DNA from 3 places in the Rhizomicrobium palustre genome. Region 1 is predicted to be linked to each of the others. Evidence: riboswitches for the same ligand, from Rfam matches in the RefSeq annotation. Region 1 holds a riboswitch; each other region holds the start of a gene.
The links. A riboswitch is a leader RNA that binds a small molecule or an ion and turns the genes downstream of it on or off. The one in region 1 is predicted to bind cobalamin.

Region 1 (5,739 bases):
CAAGCTCTCATCGCGCACCGACCAGGTCACGATCTGGCCCATGCCTTTCATCTTGTTGTAGCGCGGGAAGTTCAGCAGCATCGCGAAGCTGGCGAAGAGGGCCATGCCTTCGGTGAAGGCGCCGAACATGGCAAGCGTGCGCGAAACGTCCGCCACCGTGCCGACGCCGAAAGTGTGCATGTAATCGGCCTTGTCGCGCATCGCGGCGTAATCGCGGAAGGCTTCGAATTCGACCTGCGGCATGCCGAGGGTTTTCAGCAGCAGCGCGTAAGCGTCGATATGCACCGTCTCCATATTGGTGAAGGCGGCCATCATCATCTGGATTTCCAAAGGCTGGAAAATCGGCAGATAGCGCTTCATGTAGTTGTCGGCGACTTCGACGTCCGACTGCGTGAAGAAGCGGAAAATCTGGGTGAGGAGGTTGCGCTCGTTGTCGCTGACGCGATCCGAGGCCCAATCCTTCACGTCTTCGCCCAGCGGCACTTCCTCGCCCATCCAATGGACCTGCTGCTGGCGCTTCCAGTACTCGTAAGCCCAGGGATAGCGCTCGACATTATAGGTGCCGGAAGAGGTGAGAAGGCCGATGCCGCTTTTGCCGATCAGCTCGAGCGGATTGAGATGCGAGATTTCCATATGGGTGCTCACTGGCGAACTTACTGGCAGGCGAGGCATTCGTCGTAATTGGTGGGGGCGGCAGCTTCCATCGCGGCCGTCTCGTGCTTGTCGCCCGCGAAGGCGGCGCGCTGCACCGACTTGGAGCGGCAGTAGTAAAGGCTCTTCAGCCCTTTCTCCCACGCCGTCCAATGCAGCATGTGCAGATCCCACTTCGAAACATCGCCCGGCAGGAAGAGGTTGATCGACTGGCTCTGGCAGATATAGGGCGCGCGGTCGGCGGCCAAATCCACGATCCAGCGTTGATCGAGCTCAAAGGCGGTGCGGAAGACGGCTTTCTCGTCGTCATTGAGGCAGGCGAGGTGCTGCACCGAGCCTTCGGCGGCAATGATCGACTGCCAGGTTTCCGGCGTATCGGCGCCACGCTCGGCCAGCAGCTTTTTCAGATGCGGATTGCGCACTGAGAAGGAGCCCGAGAGCGTTTTGTGGGTATAGACATTGGCCGGGATCGGCTCCACGCAAGCGCTTGTGCCGCCGCAGATGATCGAGATGGAGGCCGTCGGCGCGATCGCGAGCTTGTGCGAAAAGCGCTCCATCATATGGCGTTCGGCGGCATCCGGGCAGGCGCCGCGCTCTTCGGCGAGGATCTTGGAGACCTTGTCGGCCTCTTCGCGCAGCTTCTTGAAGATGCGCATGTTCCAGGATTTGGCGAGCGCGCTTTCAAAGGGAATGCCGCGGCTCTGCAGGAAGGAGTGAAAGCCCATCACGCCCAGCCCGACCGAGCGTTCGCGCAACGCGCCATAGGCAGCGTGTTCCATGCCCTTCGGCGCGCCATCGATAAAGGCGGTCAGCACGTTATCCAGGAAGCGCAGCACGTCTTCGACAAAGCCCGGCGCCACGCTCCATTCTTCCCAGGTCTCGATATTGACCGAGGAGAGGCAGCATACGGCGGTGCGCATCTCTCCAAGGTGATCCTCGCCGGAAGGCAGCGTGATCTCGGCGCAGAGGTTGGAGGTGCGCACCTTCAGCCCCAGCTCTTTTTGATGCGGCGCCAGCGCCTTGTTCACCGTGTCGATGAAGAGCAGATAGGGCTCACCGGTCTGCAAGCGGATTTCGAGAATCTTCTGCCAGAGCTGGCGGGCGGAAATCTCGCGCAGCACTTCGCCCGTCTTGGGGCTTTTCAGGCCGAACATCTTGTCTTCCTTCACCGCTTCCATGAATTCGTCGGTGATGGCGATGCCATGATGCAGGTTCAGGCTCTTGCGATTGAAATCGCCCGAGGGTTTGCGGATTTCCAGGAACTCTTCGATTTCCGGGTGATGCACATCGAGATAGCAGGCCGCGGAACCACGGCGCAGCGAGCCTTGGGAAATCGCCAGGGTCAGGCTGTCCATCACGCGGATGAAGGGGATGATGCCCGAGGTTTCGCCGCAGCCGCGCACGGTTTCGCCGATGGAGCGCACGCCGCCCCAATAGGTGCCGATGCCGCCGCCATTGGAGGCGAGTTTCACATTCTCGTTCCAGGTATCGACAATGCCATCCAGCGTATCGGGCACGGCATTGAGGAAGCAGGAGATGGGAAGCCCGCGGGTGGTGCCGCCATTGGAAAGAATCGGCGTGGCCGGCATGAACCACAGCTTGGAGATGGCATCATAAAGCCGCTGGGCATGGGCGGTGTCGTCGGCATAAGCGCAAGCCACGCGCGCGAACATCGCCTGGATGCTTTCGCCCGGCAATTGATAGCGGTCGGCGAGGGTGGCTTTGCCGAAATCGGTGATCAGCGCATCGCGGCTGTGATCGAGAATAATCTCCGCCGGATTGGGCGGGGTGCGCAGCAAGGGACCATCAAATCGGCGGGGATGCACAGTCATACTTCGGTCTCCATCACGGCGGTCATTCGTGAGCGGGACGCCGAAGGATGCCAAGAACCATGTTCTTGACCTTCCCGCGGCCCAATTGGTGCACCCCGCCCAGGGTCGTTTGCTCTCGGCAGGTCTCCTGGCTCGCGGGTCAAAGCTCTGCATCGCCTTCCCAGCCTTTTCAGGCCAGTGGCGGTCAACAAGCTCGCCGCTTACAGTTGCGGGGGCAGCGCCATATGGCTTCCCTCTTAGCCACTAGATATTGTACCTAGCGGACCGAAGCGGCTACATATTGTGGTGTCTGGGAGCCGACGTCAAGAACTATATACATTCTAACCGGGGAAAAGCGGCGCGACGCACCCCTGTTTTTTAGGGGGCGGGCATGGCGCTGACAATACGAAAAGCGGGGCCGCAGGACGTGAAAACATTGGTCCGCCTCAACCGCCCGGTTCAGGCGCTGCACCATGACGCCCAGGACTGGCTTTTTAAGGCGGAAACTGAAGACGCCGCTCTCGAGGCCTATTTCGCGAGCGTGATCGCAAACCCCACCCACACGATTCTTATGGCTTTTTGGGATGAGGAGGCTGCGGGCTATCTCTTCTATGAAGCGCGGGAGCGGCCAGCCTCGCTCCTCACCAAGGCGAACCGCAGTCTCTTCATCCACCACTTAAGCGTGGACGAGGTGCACCGGCGCAAAGGCATTGGCCGGGTGCTGATGGCGGCGGTGGATTTGGCGGCCGATGGCTTCGATTTCGTGGAGGTGGATTTCTGGTCCTTCAACGGCGAGGCGCGCGAATTTTATGCGGCTTGTGGCTATGGCGTAAGCCGCGAGCGCTGGTGGAAGCGGCGCTGAGCCAGCGCCTTCTGATCCACTACTTTATGGGGTGTGTGGCGCGCGCCATTTCCACCAACTGATGTGCTGTATTACGTACAATTCCAGAGGCCGTATCCCGCTCCGGTTTAGGAGTTCTTTGCAATCGCTCTCGCAATCTTGGGTCGCAATCTGCTGCCGCCTCGCGGCTGACGGGCCAAGGACGATAGGATGCGCCTCAGCGATTATTCGGTGAACACCAAAGTTATAGTTGCCTTCGGCTGCATTCTCGCAGCGATGATCGGCTTTGGCGTCTTTTCGCATTTCTGCACCGCTGCCGTGAACGATGCGGCACAGGAGCTCGGCTTCAAGAACGTGCCGAAAACGCAGCAGCTTGCGGGGCTGCGCTATAACTCCACGCGCTTTCGCGCGATCCAAGGCGCAATGCTGCTGGCCAGCACCCCCGAGCAGCGTTCCGCCGCACTAACACGCTTGAAGGACGTCCGCGCTACGGTGAACGGCTTGACCAAAGGTGCCACTGCCGCGGCCGAAAACGATGCGGAACGCGCCATCGCCGGGCGTATCGCGCAAGCCTGGGGCGTTTACAATCCAAGCCTTGAAAAACTGCAGGAGATCGAATCCACCCAGGGCGCTAAGGCCGCTGCGGCTTATTACGACGGCCCCTTGCAGGCCGAGTTTGACACCTTACGCAACGAAGTGACCGCCGGGCTGGATTTCTACAAGACCCAAGCGGGTGTGATCGCCAAGAAAAGCCACGACGCCTATGGCTTCGCCGATATCGGAAATTATGTAGCGATGGCTTTCGCAAGCCTGCTCGCGTTGATCGCGGGTTGGGTCTTGAGCCGCAGCGTATCCCAGCCGCTCACCACTCTATCTGGTGTGATGCAGGAGTTGACGCGTGGACGGATGAATACGGAAATTCCTTATGCAGGCGGCAAGGACGAAGTGGGCGCGCTGGCCGATGCCATGGCCGAGTTCCGCAATCAGCTGAATGCGGCTGAACGGGCCAAGGAAGAACAGACCCAGCTCATCGTCGCCAGTGTTGGCATGGGGCTGGAACATCTCGCCAAGGGTGATCTCACACATCGCATTGATGTTGCCCTGAGCGGGCCCTTCGCCAAGCTGAAGAGCGATTTCAACACGGCTGTGGGGCGACTGGAAGAAACCTTGCAGCGCATTTCCGCACACTCCCGCGAAATCTCCAGCGGCGCGGGCGAAATATCCTCGGCCACCGACGCCCTGTCGCTGCGCACGGAGCGTCAGGCCGCGAGCCTGGAAGAAACCGCGGCCGCGATGGAAGAGATCACCACCACGGTGAAGCGCACCGCCGCAAGCTCGCGCGATGTCGATAAATCCATCGCCGCGGCATCGGCAGATGCGGCAGAGGGGGGACGCGTGGTCGATAGCGCCATCAAGGCTATGGATTCGATTTCGCAATCCTCCAAGAAGATCACCGACATCATCGGCGTTATCGACGAGATCGCTTTCCAGACCAATCTTCTGGCGCTGAATGCCGGAGTAGAAGCGGCGCGCGCGGGCGAGGCGGGCAAAGGCTTTGCCGTGGTGGCAAGCGAAGTGCGTGGTTTGGCTCAGCGTTCCGGCGAGGCCGCCAAGGAGATCAAAACCCTGATCCAGGCTTCCAGTGCGTTTGTTGCGGATGGTGTGGAGCTGGTGGGCGAATCCGGTCAGGCGCTGCGGCGTATCGTGGGGCAGGTGCAAAGCATCGCCACTTTAGCGCAAGGCATGGCGAAAGCGGCGGAAGAGCAGGCGGGCGGCGTCGGCGAGGTCAACTCCGCCGTCGCACAGATGGATCAGATGACCCAGCAGAATGCCGCCATGTATGAAGAGGCTTCTGCGGCTGCGAAGAACTTGGCGCATGAAACGCTGCAACTCGATCAGGAAATCGCTTTTTTCCACGTCAGCGGCATGGCACGGCATGCCGCCTCGATGAAGCTCAGGAAAGCGGGCTAGGCCAGCAATTCCTTTCGCGCTGTGGTGACGACGTTTTGGGTGAGCGCGCTGAGGCGGTCGGCGGCCACCCGGCTCACCTGCCAATAGAGCGGAACATCCAGCACGGCGCCGGGCGCCAGTTCGACTAGTCGCCGCGTGGCCAGATGCTCACGGATAAGCAGTGCGGGATTCATGCCCCAGCCCATGCCGAGCAGCGCCGCATCGACAAAACTTTGCGTTGCGGGCAACCAATGGGCGGGAAAAGCGACTGCGCGCCCCAGCACCTGGCGAATCCAGCGATGTTGCAGCCGGTCTTTCTGATTGAAGATCAGCCCCGGCGCCTCGCTCAAGGTTTTCGCGGTGACGCCTTTGGCGAAATAGCGCTTCACAAAGGCGGGGCTGGCGGTGGCGTGATAGCGCAGCTTGCCCAGCGGGATGACACGGCAGCCCGGCACCGGATTTTTGAACGAGGTGACCGCCGCCACC
Region 2 (5,739 bases), 2.3 Mb from region 1:
GGGCCCCCGTCGGCCGGTCGCGGCCTGCTGCTTCAGCGCGATTTTCACCTCGCCCCGCTCGCGGCCATATTTGATCGCGTTGTGGATAAGGTTCTGGAAGAGCTGCACAAGCTCGTCGCGCTCGCCGCTGATACGCGGAAGATCGGGCGCGGCCTCCACAACGATGCTGATTCCATCGGCCTTGGCGAGCGGCGAGAGCGCCGCCGAAGCTTGCCGGATGACCTCCTCTAAGGCCACCTCCCCGCGCGGCGGAACGTGCTCGTTGAGCTCGATACGGGTAAGCGAGAGAAGGTCTTCGATCAGGCGGCGCATGCGCTCAGCCTCGACCGCCATGATGTCGAGGAACTTTTCGCGCGCCTCTTCATCGTCGCGCGCAGGCCCCTTCAACGTCTCGATAAAGCCCGCCACCGCGGCCAGCGGGGTGCGCAACTCGTGGCTGGCGTTGGCGATGAAATCCACGCGCATCTGCTCCGTGCGCTTAATCGAGGTCAGATCGTGCATCAGAAGCATGATGATCGAAGGTTCCGTTGAAACGCGGGCAGTAAAGGCTTGATAATTGCGCTCAATCGGAACGCGGACGACAAAATCCACCGAGCCGGGCTCGCCGGTCTGGCTGGTGCGGGCGAGCGCCTCGAGAATCGACGGATTGCGCAACACGGCAGAGATATGCTTGCGCTCAATACCGACACCAATCACGTCGCGCATGGCGCGGTTGGCGAAGAACACCCGGTCGCCGCCATTGACCAGCATCAAGGGATCGGGGAGCCGCTCCAGCATCTCCCGCGACAGGGGCGGCAGGACATGCAGATCATTCTGGGCGGGCACTTCCACCACTGTCTTGGGCGGCTGACGTTCGCCGATCCCCGCCGACAATGCCGCTGCGGCCACTACGACCGCACACCCGATCAGAATATGCGAACCGAAATAGGCATAGATGATCGCCCCGATAAGCAGCGAGGCTGCCACGGCCCAAAACACACGCCGGAGCGTGATCCAAACGGCGGCATCCTTAGCCATTCCGTACACCGCATATCGATTCGCGTTTTCCGATATCATAGACGCAATTTGGCCATGAACTGCGACGGTTCGGTAACGGTGATGGCCAATTGCGCGGCTAAATGACAGAGGGACGCATAAGGATTAACCGCTAGCGGTTAATCGTGTAAGCGGGATTACAGTTTTTGTGCAAATAGACCAATGCCTGTGAATTGTGCTTCATGTCTCAACAGCCATCGCTTGCGTTCGAGTCCACCGCCATAACCGGTCAGAGACCCGCTGCTGCCGATAACACGATGACAAGGGACCGCGAGCGCGATGGGATTGGCGCCATTGGCGAGCCCCACAGCGCGCACCGCATTCGCTTTACCGATTCGCTGGGCGAGCGCGCCATAGCTTAGGGTCTGGCCCGCGGGAATGGTGCGCAGGGCTTGCCAAACCTCCATCTGAAAATCGGTGCCGCGCACCCCGATGGCGAGCCTGTCGAGCCGCGTCACCTCTCCGGCGAAATAGGCCGTGAAGGCATCGCGCAGGCCGAAGGGGTTGGGTTGGTCCATGATGTCGCCGCCGGAAAAGGCTTTTTGCCAGCGCGCGCCCTCATACCAACCAAAGAGAAGCAAGCGCCCCTCTTGATCGCAAACGAGGTGGGATGGGCCTAAAGGCGTGTCGAAGGCGTCATGATAAAGCACGGTCTGCATCCTGAGCCCAAAGATGCTGGGCGGCATAGGCCCGCCAGGGCCGCCAATTCTCCGCCCGCGCTAATAGGGCGGAGGGCGCTGGCCGCGCACCACCTTCCTCCATCGCCCTGAGAAGCGCGAGGTCCGCGGCGGGAAAGGCATCGCTGTCGCGCAGCGCGCGTAGGGCCCAGTACTGCGCCGTCCACGGACCGAAGCCCGGCAACTGCGTGAGCCGCGCGATGACGGTTTCGAAGGCGCCGTGCACATCCAGAAGACGCGGATCGGCGTTCGCCGCATCGGCCAATGCGGATAATGCCTTCTTTCGGGCGTTGGGCATGCCGAAGCTGGAAAGATCGGCCGCGGCGAGGCGCACGGCGTCTGGAAAGATCGCCTTCAGCCGCTCGTCGCCTGTGATGTCGGGCGTCAGTATGGGAGAGGTCAGCGCCACCAGCTTGCAGGCCAGTTTGCGCGCCGCAGCCACGCTCACCTGCTGACCAAGAATGGCGCGCACGGCAAGTTCGAACGCGTCCCAAGTGCCCGGCGTGCGCAAACCCGGCCGTTTGGCGATCAGCGGCGCGAGATGGGCATCCGCCGAAAGATGCGCGCCGATAGCGGCAACATCCGCATCAAGATCGAAGAGGCGCCGCAACCGCCCAACAATCGCGAGCAAGTGGCGCGGCTCGGCGAAGCGGATAGCTGCAACAAGATGCCCCTTCCCTGGCCGCACCTCGATGGCACCCATATGCCCATGAAGCGAGATGGTGCGGGCGTAGCGCGAGGGCTCGGCGATCTCGACACCATCTACCGCACGCCCGCCCAAAAACGCGATCATCTGATCCCAATCATAAGGCGCGCGATAGCCGAGCTTGACGGTGATCGCACCTATCGCGGCTTTGCGCGCCCTAAGCTCGCTTGGGCTTTTGCCATAGAGTTTGCGGAACGCATCATTGAAACGCCGGACAGAGCCGAAGCCTGAGGCTTCCGCGATTTCGCTCATTGATAGAGCAGTGTCTTGAATAAGCTGCTTGGCGAAAAGGATACGGCGTGTCTGCGCCACGACCACCGGTGAGGCGCCGAGATGTTTCTCGAACAAACGGCGCAATTGGCGTTCGCCAACACCAAGCCTGTCGGCGAGTTCTGCGATATTCGCCTCACTATCCAAATGACCTTCGGCGATCAGCGCAAGCGCGCGCGATACGGTATTGGAGGTCCCGCGCCAGGCAGCAGCATCGGGCGAGATTTCCGGGCGACAGCGCAGGCAGGGACGAAAGCCTGCTTCTTGAGCGGCAGCAGCACTCGGAAAGAAGCGGCAATTCTCTGGCTTTGCGGTGCGGGCCGGGCAGATCGGGCGGCAGTAGATGCCGGTAGACGTAATCGCCACAAACAAACGTCCGTCGAAGCGCGCATCGCGGCTCGCCAAGGCCCGGTAGCAGATGTCGAAAGGTGGCATATCCATGGCGGCCATCATGGCGCAAAAGACACGCCTCGTCTGGCCATTTTCGGACGTCTACGTCCGGCGGTTGACCCCAGGGCCAAAAGCGGTCTAGCAGTGCCCCAGGTGTCAGGTTTAGGGAACGCGAAAGCGGCTGCCCCCGCAACTGTGCCCGGCGAGAACGCTTCCAAACGCCACTGGGATATCCCGGGAAGGCGGAAGCGGACGAAGACCCGGAAAGCCAGGAGACCTGCCTGATGCTGTCGTCCTGTTTCCGGCCGGGGTGCGCCGAAAACTGCGGGGGAAACCGTCGCGACGACAGTATTGGAGTCGTCGCGGGAAGTATGATCCATCTTTGGAGTTCATGCGGGATATCCCGCGTGCCGGCTCTTGGCGCAAACCAGGAGAACGTCATGCGTAAACTACTTTTATCATCCGCTGCTGTGATGAGCCTTGCCTCGGCTGCGGGCGCTGAAACCATCGTCGTCAGTGCCACACGCACGCCCGAGCCTGCCGCCGTCACCGGCGCCAGCATTTCGGTGATCAGCGCATCCGATCTTGAAGCCCGTCAAACCGTCATTCTGTCGGACGCTCTGGCGACCGCGCCGGGCGTGACCGTGATCCGCAATGGCGGTGTCGGCCAGACCACCTCGGTCCTGCTGCGTGGCGCCGAAGTCGGCCAGTCCGTGGTGCTCGTGGATGGCGTGCGCATCAATGATCCCTCTGCCCCGACCGGCCAGGCCTTGATGGGTGACGTGCTCGCCAATGGTCTTGAGCGCGTGGAAGTGCTGCGCGGCCCGCAATCGACGCTGTATGGCAGCGATGCCATCGGCGGCGTCATCAGCCTCGTCACCGCGCGTGGCGGAGAAAACAAGGCGACGCTGACGGCGGAAGCCGGTTCGCTCGACACCGTGCATGTGAACGCCGCGGCCAGGGGCAGCTATTCCACGCTTGATTTCGGCGCGGCAGCGAATTTCTACACTACCAACAGCGTCTCGGCTGCCGACAGCCGCAATGGCAATTCGGAAGCGGACGGCTATCATCACTTCGGCGCCACCGGCAATCTGCGCTGGCACGCGACTGAGGAAGTGAGCGTTGACGCGCGCGTCTATTACACCCGTGCGCGTGACAGCTTCGATGGCTTCCCGCCGCCGAACTACACCCTTGCCGATACGCATCAATACGGCACCAATGAACTTCTGGCGCTCTATGGCGGCGTGAATGGCGATTTCTTGAACGGTCGTTTCACCAATCGTCTGTCCATCAGCCGCAGCGACAGCGACCGCAAGACCTTTGACACCGTGCAGGATTTCTACGGCAAAGGCGGCACCACCAGCATCGAATATCAGGGCGGCTATAAGCTGAACCAGACCGATGTCGTTACCTTCGGCTATGAGCATGAACGCACCAGCTTCGCCCAGAAGGGCCAGTATGATGCGGCAGCGATCGGCGGTGCGGTGCGCGTCGATGGCGTCTATGGCCAGCTTCAGGTTTCTCCGCTCTCGAACCTGACGGTTACGGTCGGCACCCGCTACAGCCATAATAGCCAGTTCGGCGATCACACCTCTTACAAGGCCAATGTCGCCTATCAACTGGCGGAAGGCACCACGCTGCGCGCCAATATCGGCGACGGCTTCAAGGCCCCGGCGCTGTATCAGCTCTATTCGCCCTACTCCAACCCGGTGACCCAGCTGAAGCCGGAACTGGCGACGGGCTGGGAAGCGGGCATCGATCAGGCCGTCGGCGGCTGGGTGGTTTCGGCGACCTATTTCTCGCGCGCCACGACCAACCAGATCGATTTCTTCTCCTGCTGGGGCGTTACCTCCACCGCCTGCTCGCTGCGCGCCAATGAAGGCGGCTATTACTACAACGTAGCGCGTTCGCTGGCGAAGGGCATCGAAGTGGAAGCCTCTGGCGAGATCGTGGAGGGCCTGAAGGCCAGCCTCAGCTACACCAACCTCACCAACCTCAACCAGATCACCCGCCTGCAACTGGCGCGCCGCCCGCATGATAGCGTGAGCGGCACGCTCACCTGGCAGGCACTCAGCGATCTGTCGCTCGGCACCTCGCTGACCTATGTCGGCAGCCGCTTCGACGATGCCGGCCACTTCACCAAGCTCAAGGATCGCGCTGAACTCGGCTTCTTCGCCAACTACAGCCTGGCCAAGGGTCTCGAACTGTTCGGGCGGGTTGAGAACGTGACGGATAACCGTGATGAACTGACCGGTGGCTACGGCACCATCGGGCGCACCTTCACGGCAGGTATTCGCGCGAAAATCTGATGATATAGGGTGGCGCGCGTTCTTAAGGGACGCGCGCTAGCCCGCGATACGGCGCCGGAACGGCACAGGCCGGGTTCGATAGAACAGGCCTGGCGCATGCTCGGCCGGAACATAGCCGAGTTCGTAGCCCACGAGCGACTCGGCAGGTCCGACCAGCAAGGCACCATCCGGCGCCAATATCTCGCTGATGCGATCGAGCACCGAGAACCGCGTCTTGGGTTCGAAATACATCAGCACATTGCGGCAGAAGACGACGTCGCAATCCGGCAACCAGCCGAATGAATCAAGCAGATTAAAGGTGCGGAAGTTCACCATCCGCCGCAGCTTGTCGGAGATGCGCCAGCGCTCGTCT
Region 3 (5,739 bases), 140 kb from region 1:
TTTGGTGATCGTGATTTCAGAGCGCGAACCCGTATCAATATCGAACTTGGCCGGAATACCCTCGAAGGTGCCCGTCACTTCCGGTATGTGATCGTTGAGCTCGAATTTGATTGGTGTGCCCGCGTCCTTGGGATCGAACTTGGCGGGATCGATCAAGGTCAAGGTCTCTGCGCCGTAATCAATGCGAGTAACGAAGCGGCGAAAGGTTTCATAGCCCACCATGCCGGGCATGGGAATGCCTTCAATATCGCCGAGCTTATCGAGTGGGAAGACGATCGCGAGCTGGTTTTTCACAAAAGCCTTGCCGACCGAAAGATTAAGCCCGTTCGAGAAACCGCCTTCCATCACGCCTTCGCCCGCGCCTTGGCCGGGCAGGCTGCCTTCCACCTTCAGTCCGATTTCCTTGGCGACGGCAGGGGTGATGATGTTGCGCCCGCCGGTATCGAAGATGAAGGTGTAAGGACCTTTGCCGTTCACCTTCGCTTCGCCATAGATATGGTTGTTGATGATCTTGATCGGCATTGTGGCAGAGGACGCGCCGCCCTCGATACCGAAGTCGTTGATCGCGAATACCGGCTTGGCATAGGCGCTGGCGGGCTGCGGGCCTAAGAACTCGACCTTTGTCGTCATCAGGGTCTGCAGATATTTTTCGCCGGCTCCCTGATCGATGACGATCTTATGCGGCACCTGCACGCCGCTTTCGGGGCGGTAATCGGAAATCTGGGTAATGATTTTCTGCGAGCCCCGCTGTTCAACGATTTTCGCAAGCAGATGCGTCTTCACATCGAACCAGGCTTCGAAAGCCTTGCCGCCTTTGGGTGTGATGATAAGCACGTCATAGCGCCCGTTCGCATCGGCGATTTCGCCTTTGCCTTCGATGCTGGCGCCGCCATGATCGGCAAGCCACCATTTGTTGGAAGTGCGATAGGCATCGTTCACCGCCACTACCAGCGCGTCGCCACCTTTTTTCTCGGAAATGTCTCCCGAGCTATCGCGCTCCCATGGTGCGGTTCCGTCAAAGCCTTCGGCGCCTTTGAAGGGGCCAAGATCGAAATCGCTAATGGTGCGCCCGTCCTTCAGATCGGAAAGGCTGTGGGTGATGCCCTTCAAGCCCTGACCGTCATAACTGGCTTCGGTTTTCAGCGTGGCTTTGCTATCCCAGGCCACGCCACCCATGGCTGTTTTATTGGCCTTCAAGATTTCATCTGGTGCGCCCGCGGCAAGCGCGGCCATGCTGGTCGCGGTTAAGAACGCGAGTGCGGCAATCTTCGATTTCATGTGCTATCCCCTCTGGATCGCCAGGATGTAGGAACGGGATCAGGAAACGACAATATGCGTAGCCATCATAGGACCATTGCCGTTCTTGCCTGTTTTTTTACGAGCTTCCTCACTTGTAATGCCGAGGCGGCGCCCCAGCGCGTGGTCTCCACCTTCCTCTGCACCGACGAGTATGTCTTCCGGCTTTTGCCGAAGGAGCGCATTGCCGCGCTCTCCTATGAAGCGGTGGACCGCCACCCGGTCGTCTCAACCATCGCCGATGCGGCCCTTGGCCTGCCGGTCATCCGCCCCTCCACTGAAACGGTGATGGCGAAAAACCCTGATCTCGTCGTGATGTATGCGGGGACCAATCCGCGCCTGCATCAGAATTTGCAGCGGCTCGGGGTGCAGATCCTGGACGTGCCTTGGGCCAACAGCCTTACCGAAATCCGTCAGATCACCCTGATGCTGGGCGATGAACTCGGCGCCCCCGGAAAGGCCAAGGCGCTGGTGGCAGAAATGGATGTGAGGGTGGCGCGGGCTAAGGCAGCCGCGCCCCATCCCCCAGTCTCGGCCATTCTTTACGAGCCGCAAGGCTATGCCCAGGTGCAGGGGGTGACCGACGAGGTTCTGCGCCTTGCCGGGATCGTTAATGCCGCCCCGCCCAATGCCTTGACCCGGGCCGGGCAACTGCCGGTCGAGGCGGTGATAGCCACCGCGCCCGAGCTTCTCATCCTGGGGGGGGAGGAGAAAAGCGGCTCCGCCCGGGCCTATGCCGTCCTGCACCACCCGGCGTTTAAGGCGCTGGAGGGGCGGACCCATATGGAATTCCTCACCCTCACACCCTTGATGTGCCCCGGCCCCTGGTCGGTTCAGAGCGCCGCCCCACTTCTCGGCCTCGCCAAGCGGGCGCGCACCTCTAGGGACTAGCCCTGGGGTTGGCGGCTGAGCCGTGATGGCTTAGATTCGACCCCAGCGCACCGGAAAGGGAACGCGGGTGGAAATCCCGTGGCTGCCCCCGCAACTGTCAGCGGCGCCTCGCGCGGTCGGCCACTGGTCTTTGACTGGGAAGGCCCCGCATATCGAGCCGCAAAGCCAGGAAACCTGCCGGCGCGTGTCGTCCATCATCCGGCCGGGGTGTGCCGGGGGATAGCCGTTTTCACGGCCGCGGCGACAGAAAGGCCGCGATGGACGCGACAGTGATTTCCTCGGTGCGAGGCAAAAGCGTCAGCAGAGACGCCCGCCTCACGCTGCTTCTGCTTTTGACCGCGCTTCTCTTCGGGGCGTGGTCTTTCTTGTTGGGCCCGACCGGCCTTTCCCCCATGGCGCTGTTGCAAGGCCTCATCGATGGTCATGGCACGGCTGGCATCGTGGCGCAGGAAATCCGTCTGCCGCGCGCGGCCCTCGCGCTAGTGGTCGGCGCGGCGTTGGGGGCGAGCGGCGCCGCGCTGCAGGGCCTCTTTGCCAATCCTCTGGCAGAGCCTGGCGTCACAGGCGTCACCTCCACCGCTGGACTCGGCGCTGTGGTGGCGCTCTATTTCGGCCTTGTCGCCACTCATCCCTTAGCCTTACCGCTGTTTGCGATCCTGGGGGCGCTGGTCTCCGCAGGTCTGCTTTTCGCACTCTCCAAAAGCGGAGCAGGGCCGGTGGCGTTGGTTTTGGCCGGTGTCGCGATTTCCAGTTTCGCCACCGCGCTCACCGCGCTTGCGCTCTCCATGTCCGCCAATCCCTACGCCATGAGCGAGATGGTGCTGTGGATGCTGGGCTCCTTGAAAGACCGCACCCTTCACGATCTCGCTTATGCCGTGCCGCTCGCGGCCCTTGGGCTCGCGCTTCTGGTCTCGACGGGGCGCGGCCTTGATGCCCTCACGCTAGGTGAGGAAACCGCTGAGAGCCTTGGCGTGCGTGTGAGCTCGATCCGGGGCCGGGTGGTAATTGGTGTGGCGCTGGCGACGGGCGCGGCCACGGCGGTGGCGGGCGCGGTAAGCTTTGTTGGCCTCGTCGTGCCCCATCTTTTGCGCCCCTTCTATGGCCACCAGCCCTCCCGCCTCATTCTGCCATCCGCGCTTGGTGGCGCCGCACTTGTGGCAGGGGCGGATGTCGCCTTGCGCCTGATCGCGCCCGATGGGCAGCTCCTTCTCGGCGTCGTCACGGCTATGTTTGGCGCGCCTTTCTTCCTCTGGCTGATCCTGAAGCTTAGGAGAGACGTATGAGCGCCCTTGAGCTTGAAAACGTCTCGGTCGCCTTTGCGGGCCGCAATGCAGTCTCCGCTGTTTCGGTGGCCATCAATGCGGGCGAGGTGACCGGCATTGTCGGCCCTAATGGCGCGGGCAAGACGACGCTGCTGCGCTCTGTGCTGGGCTTTCAGAAACTCACGCGCGGCAATATCCGTATCCTCGGTCGTCCGCTCGCCGATTGGGATCGCACAGCTCTGGCCCGCCATATGGCCTATCTGCCGCAAGGCGGGGATGCGCGCTGGCCCATGCTGGCGAGCGAGGTGGTGATGCTCGGCCGCCTGCCGCATCGCGCGCCATTCCAGCGATCGGCTGCCTCTGACGAGCTGGCTGTTGCCCATGCACTGGCCCGTGCCGACGCCGCCGAATTCGTCGCCCGCCGCATGGACCAGCTTTCGGCTGGCGAGCGCGCCCGCGTGCTCTTCGCCCGCGCGCTGGCGACCGGGGCCGATATCCTGATCGCCGATGAGCCTGCCGCCTATCTTGATCCCTCCCACCAGCTCCGTCTGATGGATCTGCTGCGGGAAGAGGCGGCGCGGGGCACGGCGGTGATCCTGACCTTGCACGATCTGGCCCTGGCGGGCAGCCATTGCGACCGGGTGCTGGTGATGTCCGGCGGCCGCCTCGACACGGAAGGCCCGCCGGCAGAGGCGCTGGCCGACGCTACCCTGGCACGGGTGTTCCAGATCGTCCGTGCCGAGTCGCATGGCGCTTATCGCCGGATATAAGTCCCATAAAAATCACAAATGTCGCAGCCTCCCCGAGGGACGCGCCCTGACTTATGATGGGGTGCAGTTGGGGAGGGGAAAATGGTGAAGCGACCGCTTGCGGTTTGGGTCTTGTGTCTGGGTAATGGCTTACTCGCGGTTTTTTTGATCGCAGCCAGCCTGATCGCGCAAACGCGCGGCTTTGAGCCATGGCAGGCCGCCATCAGCGGTATCTGCGGCTTTGGCATCTCCCTCGCCGCCCACGCCGCATGGTTCGGCTATAAACTCGGGCGCACCGCGCTTCTGGCGCTTCTCAGCCTGTTTCTTGGATTGGTAGTGGTGCAAAGCACGGCGGTGCTCTTGTGGTCAGTCCAGACCGGCTACGAGGGGGCTTTCGTGCAAGCTGCCTTCACGCGCTTTTTGCTTTCGCTGCTTTGGCTGAGCGTGAATTATGTCTTCCTCTTCAATAAAACATCGCGGAGCTTTTTTGGATGAGTGAGCCTTTGCATGCCGCTGTGATCGGCTATGGTTTTGGCGGGCGGGTGTTCCACGCCGATCCGATTTCGCGCACCGAAGGGCTTAAGCTCGCCGCGATTGTCTCTTCGCGCAAAGACGAAATCGAAAAAGCCCATCCCGGTACCAAGGCAATCGCTCATCCCGAAGAGGTGTTTGCTGATCCGTCCATTTCACTGGTTGCGATCTCTACGCCTAACACGGCACATTTTCCACTTGCCGCAGCCGCGCTCGAAGCGGGCAAACATGTCGTGGTCGACAAGCCCTTTACGGTGACCAGCGCGGAAGCGCGCGAGCTGAAACAGCGGGCCGAGAAGGCGGGCAAGCTTCTCACAGTTTTTCACAATTTTCGCTATTACAGCGATTTTCTCACTCTCAAGCGTCTTATTGCAGACGGTACGCTGGGCGAGATCGTGAGCTTCGAAAGCCATTTTGATCGCTATGCGCCGAACGTGCCCGATGCCTGGCGCGAGAGGCCAGGCCCCGGCGCGGGAACCTGGTGGGATTTGGCGCCGCATTTGCTTGATCAAGTGCTGCAGTTGTTTGGCATGCCGCAAGCGATCTATGCCGACTTCGCTGTGCAGCGTTCGGCTTCAGGGGCCACCGATTATTTTCACGCTCTGCTTCGCTATGAGAAATTGCGTGTGATCCTGACAAGCTGTTTCCTCGCCCCAGAACAGGAAATCCGCTTCATTGTGCATGGTTCCAAGGCGAGTTTCTTCAAGAAGGGCATCGATACCCGCGAAGGCCCGGACCGCTGGCCGGGCAGGCTGGTGTTCTCGGATGGCCTTGAGAAAGAGGCGCCGCACGATACCGCCGATGGGCGCGCCTTCTATATCGCCATGCGCGACGCCATTCTGGGAGGTACACAAAGTCCCGTGGCGCTGGATGAGGCCATCGCGGTGATGGACCTTCTGGAAGCGGGCGAGAGAAGCGCGGCCGAAAAGCGGGAGATCGCGCTGTGATGCCTTTTAATGTCGCGGTGATCGGCTATGGGCTTGGCGGGCGTGTGTTCCATGCCCCCTATG

Region 2: another riboswitch for cobalamin. It lies ahead of FHS83_RS11715 (TonB-dependent receptor plug domain-containing protein); the one in region 1 lies ahead of FHS83_RS01570 (ribonucleoside-diphosphate reductase subunit alpha).
Region 3: another riboswitch for cobalamin. It lies ahead of FHS83_RS00950 (FecCD family ABC transporter permease); the one in region 1 lies ahead of FHS83_RS01570 (ribonucleoside-diphosphate reductase subunit alpha).

What each region holds. Positions count from the first base shown of each region.
Region 1 covers NZ_JAASRM010000001.1:369,209-374,947, reverse strand. The annotation lists gene FHS83_RS01575 (ribonucleotide-diphosphate reductase subunit beta) at 1-633, opposite strand, end outside; gene FHS83_RS01570 (ribonucleoside-diphosphate reductase subunit alpha) at 654-2,483, opposite strand; cobalamin riboswitch at 2,584-2,767, opposite strand; gene FHS83_RS01565 (GNAT family N-acetyltransferase) at 2,854-3,324, shown strand; gene FHS83_RS01560 (methyl-accepting chemotaxis protein) at 3,514-5,274, shown strand; gene FHS83_RS01555 (LysR family transcriptional regulator ArgP) at 5,271-5,739, opposite strand, start outside.
Region 2 covers NZ_JAASRM010000001.1:2,624,234-2,629,972, reverse strand. The annotation lists gene FHS83_RS11730 (ATP-binding protein) at 1-1,017, opposite strand, end outside; gene FHS83_RS19665 (methylated-DNA--[protein]-cysteine S-methyltransferase) at 1,173-1,694, opposite strand; gene FHS83_RS11720 (DNA-3-methyladenine glycosylase 2 family protein) at 1,672-3,129, opposite strand; cobalamin riboswitch at 3,220-3,377, shown strand; gene FHS83_RS11715 (TonB-dependent receptor plug domain-containing protein) at 3,519-5,387, shown strand; gene FHS83_RS11710 (CheR family methyltransferase) at 5,424-5,739, opposite strand, start outside.
Region 3 covers NZ_JAASRM010000001.1:227,471-233,209, reverse strand. The annotation lists gene FHS83_RS00960 (aspartyl protease family protein) at 1-1,278, opposite strand, end outside; gene FHS83_RS00955 (ABC transporter substrate-binding protein) at 1,333-2,187, shown strand; cobalamin riboswitch at 2,197-2,383, shown strand; gene FHS83_RS00950 (FecCD family ABC transporter permease) at 2,445-3,470, shown strand; gene FHS83_RS00945 (ABC transporter ATP-binding protein) at 3,467-4,219, shown strand; gene FHS83_RS00940 (hypothetical protein) at 4,301-4,693, shown strand; gene FHS83_RS00935 (oxidoreductase) at 4,690-5,676, shown strand; gene FHS83_RS00930 (oxidoreductase) at 5,676-5,739, shown strand, end outside.